DNA from 4 places in the Isachenkonia alkalipeptolytica genome. Region 1 is predicted to be linked to each of the others. Evidence: riboswitches for the same ligand, from Rfam matches in the RefSeq annotation. Region 1 holds a riboswitch; each other region holds the start of a gene.
The links. Region 1 has a riboswitch for cyclic di-GMP ahead of ISALK_RS07620 (transglutaminase-like domain-containing protein). Riboswitches for the same ligand answer to the same signal wherever they lie in the genome.

Region 1 (4,086 bases):
TTTCGGCGGCAGTTTCATCGGAAGTATCGGTTGAAGTTTCGGTGGAAGTCCCGGCGGCAGTCCCGGTGGAAGTCCCTGTGGAAATCCGGTTTTTCCCCTGCTGTTTAGCCTCGTAGAGGTACCGGTCCGCCCGCTGAAACAGGGTGTCTTTATCCTCGCCGGGGACCGCCTCGGCAAGGCCCACACTGAGGGTTACGGATGTATGCTCCATATCGGGAAAACCGTGATCGGCCATGGAAGTCCGCAGGCTCTCCAACAGTTGGTAGACTTCCGCCGGCTCCTTGTCGGTGAAGATGATTCCGAACTCTTCCCCGCCGTAGCGGGCACCGAAATCATCGCTGCCCAGGTGTTCTTTAATGAGGGTTGCTGTCTGTTGGATCACCCGGTCCCCGGTGGAATGGCCGTAGGTGTCGTTTACGGATTTAAAATCGTCCAGGTCCAAAAGGGCCAGGTACAGAGGGAATTCCTGGTTTTCCAGCTGTTCCAACAGGGGATGCAGGTATTCATGGAAGGTCTTATGATTGTAAAGATCCGTGGGGAGATCAATCTTCGACATTTTCTCCATGACCACATTTTTCATGAATAAATCCTTTTCATTTTCCAGGGAGGCCTCCAGCTTTTGAATAATTTCCTTTCCCTTGGCGGTGATCTGAATGCTTAAATAATACACGGAGCAGATGAGAAAGAGAAAGTTGATGATCATAATTTGGGTAAAGTCCCCATAGGGAGGATACCATAGCAAAAATGCGATGAAGGCGCATAAACTGATGATCAGGGCAAAGGTAATTTTTTGCCGGTGAAAGGTGATGGCGGCCATGAATATGGGCATTAGAAAAAGGCTTAAAAGGACCATGGGAATGGTATCGTGAATCAGCATTAAGCTTATGGAGATCAGCAGGGTATGTAAAATCAAAATATAGTCCTTATATTTCGGAAGCTTTGCCACCAGAAATTCGGCGAAGAGCATCATGGAAAGGGTCACCGCTGCGGGAAGGGCTACTCGATAAACCAGGTAATAGGAACGCTGAAATTCCGTAAAGAAAATATTGACAACAGGAGAGAAAATCGCCATGGTAACCGCCACCCAAAGATAGTTGAGCATCCGTCGGGTCCATTTTTTTTCATAGATAGATAAATCCATTGCAAACCATCCTTTCGATTCAAACCGGAGCTGTTTAAGGGGAATCCTACCAAGCTCATAGGATTGCCGATGTTATAAGAATTATGAAAGTCGGTTTTTTTCAATATTCTTCCTTGTGTGCTGAAACATACTATACTTCGTGTGCTGAAACACATTATACTTCAATTCTGACAATGAATCAAAACAGATATTGGGAAATCCGATTTTTAAGGCGCCGGAACCCATGGATCGAAAATCATTAGGTTCCCTTTTCCAGGAAGAATACCCAGAGTTTTGGATACAACCGACTGGGCAATTAAACCTACAAATTTGGGTTATCAAGGGTTTGAAGAGTTGAAGGGATAAAGGAATTCATAAAACCCCCTTTCATTTTTCTGATAATATGATATAATCGATTTACATAATATAAAGAAGAATAATTATTTGCTGATTTAATATGTGAAAAGAGCAACTGTTCACGATAAAAGCAAACCAAGGGAAATCTTGGGACGCAAAGCTATAGGGCCTAAGGAGGCAGCCAGCTACCGAACGACCGGTTTTTTTGTTGGGATAAACCCCGAATACTTTTCGCTGATAAAGGCAAACCAATAGGAATATTGGGACGCAAAGCTATAGGGTCTGAGAAGGCAGCCAGCTACCAAAGGAGGAGTAGGTTTTGAAAAAATTACTGATTATAATGACCATAGGGGCACTGCTGACCACCACCTCTTTCCTGTTTGCAAACAGCGAAGAGGAATTAATAGAAGAAAATTCTCCGGAGGGAGTAATCCAGCGAGGGGCCAATGAAATCCGAAGCCTTCCTCATTTTGATAACAGAACCCTGTTGAAGGATGACCAGGGGAATTGGCATATTATCAACGATTCAAAGGCTGAAAAGGAAAGTCGGGAAGATGAAGCGGCTCAATTAGAGAATAAATCAGATGGTGAATCAGATAAAGAACAAGAGGAAAGGAAGGAAGACCCAGGTAGCGCTGAAGGTGAAGTTGCTGAAGGAACTGATACTTCCGCTGACGGCTCCGGCGAGGATTCTTCGGAGGACAGTGCCTCAAGTTCTTCCGAATCGAAAAATTTGAGTGGGTCTGAAACCAAGGAAGAAAACAAAAGTGAGAGCAATGACGAAGCGGCGGAGGAAATTGAAACCGTAGCCGTAACACCGCCCAGATCTCCCAACGTCCCCTCCTACAGTGTGGACCGGGTAGGGATCCATCATAATGATGAAGGGGCTGTAACCGTGGTTTATCCCGGGGCTTCTGAAAAGCGCCTGCGGGTACTGGTTGAAAAAGGCGGAGAACGGTCGGCCTACAATCTGCATGACGGAACAAAAAACGCCGATGCCGTCGCTACGTATCCCCTGGAACGGGGAGACGGAACCTATCTGGTGCGGATCATGGAAAATACGGAGGGCAACAGCTACCGGGAACTGCACCGTAAGGAAGTAACTCTGAAAAGTCAACAAAAGCACGCCGTATACCTCAACTCCATTCAGGAGATCAACTGGAGCACCTCGGATCCCGCAATTCAGGAAGCGGCCCGTTTAACCGCAGGCAAGTCTTCCGATCGGGAGAAAGTACGGGCGGTGTATGATTATATGGTGCAAAACGTAACCTACGACCATGATAAAGTGGATCAGTTAAACACTTTTTACTTGCCGGATATCAATGAGACCTTCCGGAACCAAAAAGGAATTTGCTACGACTATGCATCCTTATTTGCAGCCATGCTTCGAAGTCGGGGGATTCCCATCCGAATGGTCAAGGGATACTCTGATGCCGTGGGCAATGGAGAAGTATACCATGCCTGGAACGAAGTGTATTTGGCCGATGAAGGTCGCTGGGTAATCATCGACACCACCCACGACGCTTCCCATGTACAGCAGGGACAAGCCGTGGATATGATCAAAGGTTCCGATGGTTTTTCTGTAACCCATAGATTGTAAGCCTGCAATTGTATTGGTGCATCGGTTGTACTCCAATTGTTTTAGTACAATGGTATTAGTACAACGGCTTTACGCCAACGGTTATAGTCTAATTGTTTTAGTACAACGATTATAATCCAACGGTAATAATAATGAAGATAATCCAAGGCAACCGAGCCTGTTTACTCATAGAAAACTGAACACCTGTAGAAAACTGAACACCTGCAGAAAACTGAACACTTGTAGAAAACTGAACACCTGTAGAAAACTGAACACCTGTAGAAAACTGAACACCTGCAGAAAACTGAACACTTGTAGAAGACTGAACACCTGTAGAAAACTGAACACCTGCAGAAGACTGAACACCTGCAGAAAACTGAACACCTGATGAACACCCTAAAATCGACATAGTGTTTTGGGGCGAGGATCCATCCCTTAGCAAAGGGCTTTTGGATCCAAGCCTCCTTATTGCAATAAGACATAGCAGAGGCCTCCGGAAAACCCCCGGGGGCTTTTTGCATGGGAGCGTCTCCAGGAGGAAGGCAGCGCAGGCTTTGGTGTGGTGGTTTTCCGCGGGTGGTTTTGGCGGGAGCTTTTCTGCGAGAGCTTTTCCGCGGGTGTTTTTCTGCGGGAGCTTTTGGCGCAGGGCCTTTGCGCCGAATTTTCTCCGGCAGATCCTGACGGAAAAATTTTTGTTGTGCAGGGTCTTTTTCTGTGTTAGTATAAATAGAAGTAAAAAAGTGAATATCTTGTTCACCTTTTAAATCGGTCCCGAGAGGCCGGAAAAGGAGAAGAGCAACAGGACTTCTCCTTGTATACAACATACAAAGGAGGTTTTTTTATGTCAGAAAGTACGTTAGCAAAAAAGATGGAAGTATCAAAAGAGCAAAGCACCATACAACAGAATATGAAACGGGTGATTTTAGGACTGCAGCATTTAATTGCAATGTTCGGAGCAACGATTTTAGTTCCCATGATTACCGGATTTGACCCGTCAGTAGCACTTATCGCAGCTGGATCAGGAACTTTG
Region 2 (4,086 bases), on a different contig from region 1:
TAGAAAAGTGAAAAATCTTCCGGTGTGAAGGCTAAAGGGTCATAAACCGAATCACAAATAAGATCGCTAAAATCACCATCACAGGATTGATCTCCTGAAATCTTCTAGTGGCTACTTTTAAAATCACATAGGAGATGATCCCGCCGGCAATCCCTTCGGCAATGCTGCTGGTAAAGGGCATCAGGGCAATGGTGAAAAAGGCGGGGGCCCCTTCGGTAATATCAGAAAAGTCCAGCTTGGTTAAGCTGTTCATCATAAGGATACCGATAACAATTAAGGCGGGAGCCGTGGCGGCGCCGGGAATGATGCCCACAATCCCTGAGAAAAACAGGGCAACCACAAAGAGAATTCCCGTAGTCAGGGCGGTAAGTCCGGTCTTTCCCCCGGAGGCGATCCCTGCAGAACACTCTAAATAGGTAGAGGTGGTGGTGGTGCCGATAAAAGAGCTGATGGTGGTGGAAACGGAATCACAAAGGAGGGCTTTTTTCATGTTTCGCACTTCCCCATTTTCATTGTAAAGCTTTCCTCGATCGGCTACCGCAAGAATGGTTCCGATATTATCAAATAAATCCACCAGGGAAATGGTTAAGATCACCATGATAATATTTAATAGGGCAAATCCGATGCCATCATTACCCAGTAGTCCCATGAAATCCTGTTGGAAGAAGGTACCGCCGATGGAAGGCGGCATGGATAAAAAGCCGATCCCCGACAGATCGGTTACCCCAAGGGGAATCCCGATGACCGTAGTGAAGGCGATGGATAGTATCAACGCTGCTTTGAACCCCTTTGCCATCAGCAAAAGAGTGGTAAAAAGTCCGATAATGCTGAGGAGGACACTGGGGTTTCCAAGATTTCCAAAATACATGCCGCCCTCTTCTGCGACGACGATGCCTGCATTTTGAAAGCCGATTAAAGCAATAAACAGACCGATTCCCCCGGTAATGGCAATTTTAATGGTTTGGGGCAGGCTGTTCATAATTTTCGCCCGGGCGGGGGTAATGGAGATGATGAAAAACACCATTCCCGAAACCGTAACCGCCGCAAGGCCCTGTTGCCAGGTATATCCCATGGGACCTACCACCGTATAGGCAAAAAAGATGGTAAGGCCCAAACCGGGAGAAGTGGCCAAGGGCAGTTTGGAAACAAAGGCATGGGCAAAGGTTCCGATGATGGCAATAAGGCAAACGGAAGTATACAGCCCTTCCGGGGGCATTCCCGCATCGGCTAAAAAGCCGGGGATCACCACAAGAACATAGGCCATGGTTAAGAAGGTTGTAATGCCTGCGGTAATTTCGGTTTTAATATCGGTGCCAAAATGGGAAAGCTGGTAAAAGCTTTCGAAAAAATTCCGAAGCCTGTTGCGTTTTTCCTTGTTACGAATTTTTGGTTGATCATAGGTTCGCTCTGTCAATGTAATACCTCCTAAGGATATGAGATTATGAAAAAATGTATAAAAATCTATATAAAAAATACACGTGAAGAATCTTGTGTATTTTCAATAAAATTAATGAAAAAAAAACGGTGAAATACAAGGCGAAATTGTGCCGCTGTTCACAAAACCCAGGGTAAAAGGGGATTTTGCGAAAGGAGTGTAACAATAAATTAACAATCCGTCAAGCCTGAATTTAAAAAGTTACAGGTTGAATGGCGAGGGAAATTTGCACAAAAAAAGGTACCGCTTTTAGGAAGTCAGCGGTACCCCATGTTCCAAAGGAGATATTTAGGGGAAGCTCCCGGATTATCCATCCTCGGCTATTCTTCCGTGGACAATTAACCGGTAATCTGCGGTATATCGTGGATGACAGGTAATTAAGGTAACAATACGATCGGTCTGGTTTCGGTTGAGGACGGATAAATCCGTGGGATCCACGATTTTGGTATCGTAAACCGTATACACAAAGGTCCCGTCTTGGGTTTGAACAATAATTTCATCCCCTACATCCAGTTCATTTAAACGATAGAAGAATCGACCGTCCCGGTTGGCTCGATGTCCGGCAATGGCGGTGTTTCCGATTTCACCGGGGGCGGCGGTTCCAATCATTTGACCGGCTCCCCGATCCAAGGTTTGGGCATCGCTTCCAAAGAGTAAGGGAAGGTTTACATCAATCGAAGGGATTTCTATTTTCCCGATGACGGCGCCTCGTTCAACATAACTTACCTCACTGTCAGAAGGCCCGTCGTCAAGAGGCGCGGTTCTTTCCTGGGAAGAAGACTCCGCCGGCTCCTCCTGGGAGGGCGGATTATCTTGGTCTTCAGCTTCCTCCTCTTCGAAGGCCTGATTCATTTGAGTAAAGCTGTAGGCCGCGGTTTGGGAGAGGTCTTCTTCAACAGCCAGGTTCTCTCCACCGAGCAAGGCTTCCGCTTCATCAAGCATGCGATTCTCCCAATAGGAGCTGTAAAGGTTGCTGGCAAAGGGATAGACCGCCACAAGCACACCGAGAAGTATGATTAAATAGGGAATTTTTTTCTTCATTTTTTTCACGCTCCTCGTTTCTGTAAGGACTTTATTCTTGGTCCTTAAGCTAAGCAAGATTATTTTATGAGAGACAATACTAGCAATAAAAGGGTAATAAAAAAGACTACCATAATAGTTATGGTAGTCGGACAGCCCTAGTGTTTTGTAACACCGTAGACTCGAGACTTTGCGTCCCCGGCTTTCACCGGGTTTGCCTTTGTCATACTGATAAAAGCATTCAGTTGAAATTGATTGTTATTTGTTTTATACCTCGAATCCTGTACTTTAAACACAAAATACAGAATATGTTACTGAAATACTCTCAAACAGTTATATTTCCAAGAGCCCTGGTTATACTCCCGAGAGCCTTAATGAAGGAAGGGATCCCAAACAAAAAAACTGCCGTAAAATAAATTACGGCAGTTGGACCGTCATGGTGTAAGGGTATACACGGTAGACGCCGAACTTTGCGCCTTTTTCTTTCGAAAAAGTGGCCTTTGTACGATTTATTTTGAGGAATAACTAGAAATTTCCCATAAAGGTATTTGTTTAATTTATACCCCATGAAGACTCCCCCCACTTAATTTTTTGGAAATTTGAAGTGGGGATTTCCGGAGGATCGAAGCTTCAGTTTTCAACGAAAAGTGGTTACAAGTATATTTTACCCAGCAAACAGGTGTTTAAACAAAATAAAACTGCCTATGCACCTCCTAGCTAAACGCTGTGATGTTTTGAGGAGGGAGTTCTTTTGGCTAGCAGGATAGAGGCTATACGTCTGGAAGTAGGTCTGGAAGTAGGTCTGGAAGTAGGTTTGGAAGCAAGGGGTTTGGTAGGAGGTTCGGGGGAGTCACCGGGAGTGTCATGATAGTAAGATTTTACCGGGACTTTTATTCCCCCGGTTGTTGTGAATTTTCATTTAATACACTATACTAAAAAGAAAGGAATGAAAGGATGATCCCGATGAAAATCAAACCCTTTGGCGTTGAGGAATGGATGAATCAATACGAAAATGATGCGCTATACAATTTAGGGGAAACCTGTGTAAAATCCCTGACGGTAAAAGAATTGTTAAATTTCCAAGGGCGGGGAAAGGAAGCCCTCGAGGAGATTTATGACATGCAGCTGACCTACGGAGCCATCCCCGGCACGGATAAACTGCGAGAAGGGGTGGCCGGTCTCTATGAGTCGGGAAACATCGCCAATGTGGTGATTGCCCATGGGGGAATCGGCGCCAATCACCTGGTCTTTTCCGCCTTGGTGGAACCGGGGGATGAAGTGATTTCCGTTATGCCCACCTATCAGCAGCACTATTCCATTCCCGAATCCCTGGGGGCAACGGTGAAAATTCTACCCTTAACCCTGGAAAATGGATTTTTGCCGGATATAGGGGCACTGAAAAAAATGGCGAACGAAAACACGAAACTGATTGCCATCAATAACCCCAATAATCCCACGGGATCGTTAATGGATAAAGCATCTTTAGAAGAAATTGTAGAAATCGCGAAAGCCCACGATAGCTATATTCTCTCTGATGAAGTGTACCGGGGTTTGAATCATCAAGGGGCAGCCTTCGGGCCGTCGATTTTTGATTTATATGAAAAGGGGATCTCCACGGGAAGCATGTCCAA
Region 3 (4,086 bases), on a different contig from region 1:
AGTAACCAACATGAACTTTTAGACGGCTTGGCCGGGGAAGCGAGATTTTACTCAAGTCTCGCAAATCAACGAGTAGTCTGGAATTCTCAGGATTTAAATATGCGCTTTAGCCGTTACAGAGAGTCCTTTGGGGACGCTTTAGGACAGCAGATACAACAAAACAGACATACGGTTTGGTCTGCATCGGATTGGAAAAGTCCCTCGGAGGAGGATGTGGCTTACTACTTAAATCCTCAAAACTTCTACATCCCCAACTGGTTGGAAGAGGATAGGGATCCGGAATTCATTCAAATCGCCAGTAATACCCTTAGGGTTCGAGAAGGCCCTTCAACCAGCAACGATATATTAAGCATCGCCTATCAGGAGGAGATTTATCCCGTAAAGGGAGAATCCAACGGATGGTTTCGTATTCGAAAGGATGGTAAGGACGGTTGGGTAGCCGGGAGTCACGTACATCGAATCGGTAAAAATACCGGGGTGTCCAATGTGCGTGTCCGTGTGAATACCGGGACCTTGAATGTGAGAACCGGTCCTTCTACCAATTTCCAAAGAATCGGAACGGTCAGCGACGGAGAGGAATTTACCCTGCGAGAGCATAAAAACGGCTGGCACAAAATTCAGTACTTCGGAACCGAAGGTTGGATCAGCGGTAATTTTGCGGAACCGGTATACGATGTGCCCGCAAGAACTTTCCAGTTCCTAGAACTGCAAGGGTTAGTACCTGCCAGAGCCAGTGAGATTAACACCTTGATCGACGGGGACCCGAACCTCACCGGCTATGCCAACACCCTTAGAACCGCCGGGCGGGAAAATAACATCAATGAGCTGTATTTAACCGTTCATGCCCTAAAAGAAAGTGAAGGGCCCAACAGCGTGCTTTTAGAAGGGATTGAAGTTACGGAAGTGGAGGGAAGCAGTGTGGCCCCCACCACCGTATATAATGTGTTCGGAATAGAGGCCAACGGTACCGATCCGGTACAGTCCGGAGCGGAATTTGCCTACGAACAGGGCTGGACCACAAAGGAAGCCGCCATTTTAGAAGGGACAAAGTGGATATCGGAAAACTTTATCAACCATCCCAGAAACCCTCAGGATACCCTGTATAAAATGCGTTGGGATCCGGGAAGAAACGGTAAAAATCCCTTCAGCAGTAATATAAAGTGGGCGGATGAAATTGGAGCAAGAATTCATGAAGCCTATAGAATACTGGATAAAGAAAGTCTGCATTTCGATATATCGGTATATAAGACTCGGGCCTGGCCGGTACCGGGACATACCAGAATTTCTTCTCCCTATGGATATAGAATTCATCCCATAACAGGAGACCACCGAATGCATATCGGAATCGATATTCCCGCACCGGGGGGAACCCCCATCGTTGCCGCCAAGGCGGGGCGGGTTACCGTTTCCCATTACGGAGCAAGCTACGGTAACTGGATCGAAATCGATCATGGAAACGGCATCACCACCCGTTACGCCCATAACTCCTCCAATATCGCCAAGGTGGGAGATTGGGTGGAAAAGGGAGAAACCATCGCTTTAGTAGGGACCACCGGTAGTTCTACCGGAAATCACCTGCATTTTGAAGTTCGACACAACAACAATCATTTTGATCCCCTACCCTGGTTACAAGGAAACTAATAGCACAAAGGGGACGGAGGTATTTGGTTCATAGCACAAAGGGGACGGAGGTATTTGGTTCATAGCACAAAGGGGACGGAGGTATTTGGTTCATAACTTAGCACAAAGGGGACGGAGGGTTTTGAGTCATCAGTAAAGGAATATGACTCAACCCCCTCCTTTTTTGACCCGAACTCCTCATTTTTCAATGCTGAGAGACCTACCAAATAGCAGGTAGAATAGGCGACAGACCTACGGAAAAACCGTTATCCGGTAAACAGGCTTTTAAAAAGTCGATCTATTAAATAAGTTGACGTAATTACTTATTAATTTCATTGAAAAATGGGATTAAAGGTGATATAATGGATATACATAATGTACTACTAAGAAAAATTCGCAAATACTAAAAAGAACTACACCTGCATAGAAGCAGTAAAACGTAAAAATTCATAGAGTGAATATCTTAGCAATTCACGATAAAGGCAAACCATGGGAAACTGTGGGACGCAAAGCTAAAGGGCCGTATAAGGTAGCCAGTTACCGAAAGATCTGCTTTTTTAATGAAAAAAACTATTCACGATAAAGGCAAACCATGGGAAACTGTGGGACGCAAAGCTAAAGGGCCGTATAAGGCAGCCAGCTACCGAAAGACTAGTTTTTTGTGTTTTGGAATAAAACATAAAAATCGGTGGACAACCCCTTTAGCAAATGTAGAGTCATTGCCCTTACTATCGTGAAAGATGGCGATTGGTCAGTGATTCTTACAGGAGTTAAAGGAGGAAAAACGAATGAATACATATACTTTGAAGGGAAAGAATGCTAGCAAAAAAATGGGATTTGTCAGTAAAGTATTGGTTGCAGCCATGGTGTTTACCGCGGTAATGACAGGCTTTAGTGATGTAGCCTACGGACAAATGGAAATCAGCAGTATTGAGCATCAGATTGCAGGTTCGGATCAGTATGAAACCGCTTACCAGGTAGCGAAGGAAAAGGACGAAAACCCTGATACGGTAGTAATGGTTCGAGGAGATAAGATCGAAAATGTACCCCAGGTAATTGACGGATTAACCGCCAGCGGGATCGCAGGCTTAGAAAATACCTCTACCCTATTGGTGGAACAGGACAATATTCCGGAAGCCACAAAAGAAGCCTTAACCAGCTTAAATCCTGAAAAAGTGGTCATTATCGGAGGAAGCGCAGCAGTAAGTAATAACGTAGAAAATCAAATCAAAAGCTTAGGAATCGATACCGACCGTTTTTATGGTAACAATCGCTATGAGACAGCAGCCAATGTGGCCAGGGAAATGGGAAGCGCAAAAGATAACACCGCCATCATCGTAGATGGAAACGCGGTAGTGGATTCCTTAGTCGCCGGACCTCTTGCCTATAAAGGGTACCCTATACTAATGATCAATAATGCCCGGGGAACTGTACCGGAAGTTACAAAGGAAGCATTAAGGGACCTAGGTATCGAGCGTGTGATCATAGTCGGAGGCACCGCTGTAGTATCAGCGGATGTGGAACAACAGTTAAACCGGATTTCAGGCATTACCGTAGAAGAGCGCTTCGGCGGAAAAAATAGAGTAGAGACTAGTTTACTATTAGGAGAGCATCAGGACTTTTCCGGCGCGACCTCCGTATCCCTATTGGATGGTCATGAATACGTGGATGCCGTGGCGGCTTCCTCCTTGGGTGGACCGGTGGTTTACTACAATCAACGACACGGGATTACCGATGAAATAAGTCGAATGATTTCCAGCAAAGGTAATGTGCGGTTAATCGGTGGCTTATCCAATGTAAGCGATACACCTTCTTCCAGCAGTGAAACCCTGGTAGGCAGCGAGGCTACCCAGTACCAAAGCGGTTTTGCACAGGATACGTATCTAAACATGGAAATTACCAACAACGACCGAATTGAAGTAGAGGGAAAAATCAATAGTGGCCATGAGTTTGGGTGGTTCCAATTAAGAACCCCATCGGGAGAGCGGGTACTAAGCGAATTTTTCTCCATCAGTGGGAGCGGTAATTATCAAGAAGAGTTTTCCCTAGGAGATTTAGGAATCCGTAATGGAAGCGGTAAAGAGTATGAGGTTATGATTTTCACAGCACCGGAGAGATACACCACCTATAACTCCGTACATTGGAACATTATGCTTGAGGAATCATCAGAAGGGTTAGTATTCCAACGATCTTTTGTATACGAAGAAAACCTGGAGCTTTTCCAGGAGAATAATGAAGTGGTAGCAAAGGATCTGGATTTGAATCATCTAAAGCCGGAAGACCAAGTAATCATTAAAGAGCTAGCGGAAGAAATTACGGAAGGCATCAATAATGAATACGATCAGGTAAAAGCCATCCACGACTGGGTAGCGGGAAATATCTACTATGATCATGACGGAGTACGGTATAACCAACGGGGAAGAAACGACACCATGGATACTTTGGATCGAAGAATCGCCGTATGCC
Region 4 (4,086 bases), on a different contig from region 1:
CGAAGTTGGCAATACGATGGACTTTGTTTTGTAAATGCACCTTTGCAGTGGTATCCTGCCAGTTTAGAATAATCCCCTGGATTTTCGGATCATTCAAATGATTATTCATGGTAACCTCAAGGTATATTTCCCGCTGATCCTTTGTAATACTCTTAACGGTTCCCCTTAAAATTTTTTTCGGATTGTTCCGGCTCATCTGCACTAAGTTTTTCAGTTTTTCTTTTTCCGCCCCATCCACAAAACTCCAAATATATTTTCCGATAATTTCCTGATCCTCGAATCCCATCATTCTTACAACCCCGGAGTTAATATATTTTACAATACCGTTATCATCGATTATTTCTAGGATTTCCTCTGAATTATCCAATAACATTTGATAACGGTTCTGCAAATTTTCAAACTCCTGTTGAGTTTTTTTCGCCTTTATCTCAATCTCTCTTTGACCGGTTATATCCTCAATATTTCCCCGGATCATGACCGGTGTTTCATCCTGATACAGGATTTCCACAAGATGCTTGATATGCCTTACCTCCCCCGTCGATGGAAGAATGCGAAACTCCACATTAAAGGGCTGCTCCTTTGGAGGGTGATCAATGGCTTGTTGAACAAGCGGTCGGTCTTCGGGATGAATCATTTTTAGAAATTCTTCAAACTCCGGTTCCCCCGCCTCGGGATCCAATCCGTAAATTTCAAAGGTAACCTCGGACCAGGATAATTGATAAGTTATTAAATCCATAGACCATACGCCCATCCGAAAAGCCCGTTGCACTTCTTGAAGGTCCCGATAGGTCTTTTGAATATCTTTTTCCAGCAGATGGGTATCTGTAAGATCTTCAATGGTTCCTACCAATGCAGTCAGTTTTCCCTCTTGAAATTCTCCGATTCCTTTGCTACGCACCAAATGGTATTCATCTTGTTTTGTCCCAATAATTCGGTACTGAATTTCATACTTTTCACCGTCTTTTAAGTTCTCGATAATTTCTTGAATCTTTCTTCGATCCTCGGGATGGATTCTTTTCATTACCTCTTCTCTTTTATGTTCACTGGCATGGGGATCCAGGTTATATATTTCCGGTAGATCCTTTCCGAATTCCACGGTGTCCCGGGTCAAATCCACTCGGTAACAGTTCTTCTCATTAAACTGTTCTTCCTTTGGAAGATTCTTCTGCAACGTGTCCAGGCTTCTTTCCATATAACGGTGATCCGTAAGGTCCTGGACCGTACCAATCATTTTATCGGGACTTCGATCCTTTCAATAAAACATTTCCGCCCGGGCATGAATGTCCTTTTGTTCCCCTTTATTGGTTATGATGCGAAAAATAAGATCTAAGGGCGTTCCTTTATAAGCTTTTTCCATGGCTTGCTCAAAACTTATTCGGTCCTCTCGATGGAGAAACTCCAGAACGTTTCGAAGGCTTCCGTCGAATTCTTCCGGAGCTCTTTTAAAGATTTGATATGTATCCGAAGAAGCATAAAACTCTTCTTTTTCAAAATCATAGGTCCAGGTTCCGATTTTCGAGAATGGTTCCGGGTTATACGGCTTCCGCTTAAGTCTCTTAAGTTCCGCTTCCATCTTCTTCTTTTCGCTTTGATCGGTAAAAATCCAAAACTGTCCTTCCAGTTCATCATATTCTTCGAAGGGGATCACGGTAACTTCCATAAGCATTTCTTCACCGGCTACCCCTATGTAGCTTTCCCGGATAATACTTTTTCCTTTGGCTGATCCTTCCAATTCTTCTTGGATTCCCTTCCCCTGATCCTTCGGCAAAAACCAATATATCCTCTGAAGCTCCAGTTCATCTCTCCTATGTCCGGTCAGCTTCATAAAAGCATTGTTCATACTAAGGATTTTCCCAGCCTTATCACATACGGCCATCGGATAAGGTAAGCTTTGTATCCATGCAAAATGTTCTTTCTTCAATTCTTCAACGCGGCTGTTTTTTATCCATCCTTCCAGAATGCCAAGTCCTTTTATCGCCATAGATATCCCACCCTATATATAAATTTTCCAAAAAAAAATAAACAACCCTCCGGTTGCCTATACCACCCTTAATACAGCAACCCGACTGTCATATCCAATAGAACGTAGACTCGTAGCTTTGCGTCATCACTTTTCAGTGATTTTGCCAATAAACTTTATTTAATTGAATAGATTCTTAAATTAACCTTGAGTAATATGATAACATGTTTTACAAAATTCTGCAAAACTCAAATTTATTTTTCATTACTCAAATAACTGATTTTATCTTTATAAATATATTGAAAGTATTATAAAATCTAAAATTTCAAAATATCCATTGTTCTCAGTAAATACCACAAATTTGCCGATTATTCATCTTTCTTATCATAAATTTGCCGATTGGATTTTTATATATTGTTAATTAGTTAACGATATTATATGCTTTGATAGCAAGTATTTATACCTATTTTTATTTACATTCATCAATCTAATTCATAAGGAGGTTTTACTAATGGAAGGTTTTTTTGAAGTGATTCGTTATCTCAACAGTTTACTGTGGGGTCCGCCGATGCTGGTTCTTTTGCTTGGTACCGGTGTATGGTTCACCATCAAATTACGTTTTGTGCAGGTTCGAAAGATAAGGTTGGTTTTTAAGAAGACCTTTGGCGACGTGTTTAAAAAAAGTGTGAAAGCCGACGAAGACGGGATGTCCTCTTTTCAAGCTTTGGCCACGGCCATTGCCGCCCAGGTCGGCACCGGAAATCTTGCCGGAGTGGGAACCGCTATTGCCGCCGGTGGTCCGGGGGCCGTATTTTGGATGTGGCTCAGTGGATTTTTCGGAGCCGGAACAATTTTTGCGGAAGCGATTTTAGGACAAACCTACAACACCCGGGTTGATGGACAGAAAGTGGGGGGACCGGCCTATTATATAAAGCATGGTCTAGGAAGCCCTGCTTTAGCCGGTTTCTTTGCGATTTCCATTATTATCGCCCTGGGTTTTATCGGAAATATGGTGCAGTCCAACTCCGTTTCCGATTCTATGCATGCGGCTTTTGGTATTCCCCACATCGTTCTAGGAATTATTACGGCTATTGTTGTAGCTGCCATTATTATGGGAGGAATCTCCCGAATCGCCTCCTTTACCGTTACCATCGTACCGATTATGGCAGGAATCTATATTATGGGATGCCTTGCAATTATTATTATGAATTTAAGCGAAGTGATCCCTGCGTTTAGAATGATTATTCATAGTGCTTTTAACCCCATGGCCGCCACCGGGGGTGTTATTGGTGTTACTGTTAAAGAGGCGATGCGTTACGGGATCGCCAGAGGACTGTTTTCCAACGAAGCCGGAATGGGTTCCACCCCCCATTCCCATGCTGTTGCAAAGGTAAAGCATCCTTCCCAACAGGGCTTTGTAGCCATCATGGGCGTAATCATCGACACCTTGGTAGTTTGTACTTTTACCGCTTTAATTATTATTATTACCGGAACCTACGAAACCGGTCTTGTGGGTATACAGTTAACCCAGCAAAGTTTTGCCGTTGGTTTAGTCGGTTTTGGAGAGTATTTTATCGCTGTCTCTCTATTTTTCTTTGCCCTATCCACCATTATCGCTTGGTACTATTTCGGAGAAGGAAACATTAAATATCTTTTCGGCCAGAAGGGAATTCGGGCTTATCAGGTAATTGTCTTGCTTTGTATTGTTGGGGGTACTTTAATAGAAGTAGAGGATGTATGGGAACTGGCGGACCTATTCAACGGTTTAATGGTTATTCCAAACTTAATCGGTCTTCTTGGACTCAGTGCTGTGGTTATTAAGAGTCTTGAAAACTATGAGTCCGGTGATTTAGATAAGTAACATGTTCTAAATAAATATAGTACAAAACCTCGATCCAAAGAATTATCTCTTGGATTGAGGTTTTTTTCTTTTAGGTATTATCAGTATGCCGATTACCCTATACTGCCATTAATTATTTCATCGAGGAGAAAATTTATACCCTCCTTTGCCGTCGTTTTTGATGACATACATTGCAGTGTCAGCTTCCTGAAGTAGTGTTTCACTATCTTTTCCTTGATCTGGATAAACAGCAATCCCCATGGATGCCCCCACAGTACATATTACT

Region 2: it holds a riboswitch for cyclic di-GMP, as region 1 does, so the genes downstream of both, ISALK_RS06240 (class D sortase) here and ISALK_RS07620 (transglutaminase-like domain-containing protein) in region 1, are expected to answer to the same signal.
Region 3: it holds a riboswitch for cyclic di-GMP, as region 1 does, so the genes downstream of both, ISALK_RS10245 (cell wall-binding repeat-containing protein) here and ISALK_RS07620 (transglutaminase-like domain-containing protein) in region 1, are expected to answer to the same signal.
Region 4: it holds a riboswitch for cyclic di-GMP, as region 1 does, so the genes downstream of both, ISALK_RS13240 (PAS domain-containing protein) here and ISALK_RS07620 (transglutaminase-like domain-containing protein) in region 1, are expected to answer to the same signal.

What each region holds. Positions count from the first base shown of each region.
Region 1 covers NZ_SUMG01000007.1:115,215-119,300, reverse strand. The annotation lists gene ISALK_RS07625 (GGDEF domain-containing protein) at 1-1,141, opposite strand, end outside; cyclic di-GMP riboswitch class I at 1,597-1,670, shown strand; cyclic di-GMP riboswitch class I at 1,710-1,783, shown strand; gene ISALK_RS07620 (transglutaminase-like domain-containing protein) at 1,797-3,077, shown strand; gene ISALK_RS07615 (hypothetical protein) at 3,187-3,813, opposite strand; gene ISALK_RS07610 (uracil-xanthine permease family protein) at 3,898-4,086, shown strand, end outside.
Region 2 covers NZ_SUMG01000005.1:174,785-178,870, reverse strand. The annotation lists gene ISALK_RS06245 (NCS2 family permease) at 32-1,414, opposite strand; gene ISALK_RS06240 (class D sortase) at 1,742-2,476, opposite strand; cyclic di-GMP riboswitch class I at 2,596-2,684, opposite strand; cyclic di-GMP riboswitch class I at 2,874-2,964, opposite strand; gene ISALK_RS06235 (aminotransferase) at 3,419-4,086, shown strand, end outside.
Region 3 covers NZ_SUMG01000013.1:11,281-15,366, reverse strand. The annotation lists gene ISALK_RS10250 (cell wall-binding repeat-containing protein) at 1-1,641, shown strand, start outside; cyclic di-GMP riboswitch class I at 2,092-2,165, shown strand; cyclic di-GMP riboswitch class I at 2,195-2,268, shown strand; gene ISALK_RS10245 (cell wall-binding repeat-containing protein) at 2,409-4,086, shown strand, end outside.
Region 4 covers NZ_SUMG01000025.1:4,909-8,994, forward strand. The annotation lists partial or broken gene ISALK_RS13235 (bifunctional diguanylate cyclase/phosphodiesterase) at 1-1,231, opposite strand, end outside; gene ISALK_RS13240 (PAS domain-containing protein) at 1,253-1,981, opposite strand; cyclic di-GMP riboswitch class I at 2,054-2,138, opposite strand; gene ISALK_RS13245 (alanine/glycine:cation symporter family protein) at 2,472-3,821, shown strand; gene ISALK_RS13250 (sensor domain-containing diguanylate cyclase) at 3,939-4,086, opposite strand, start outside.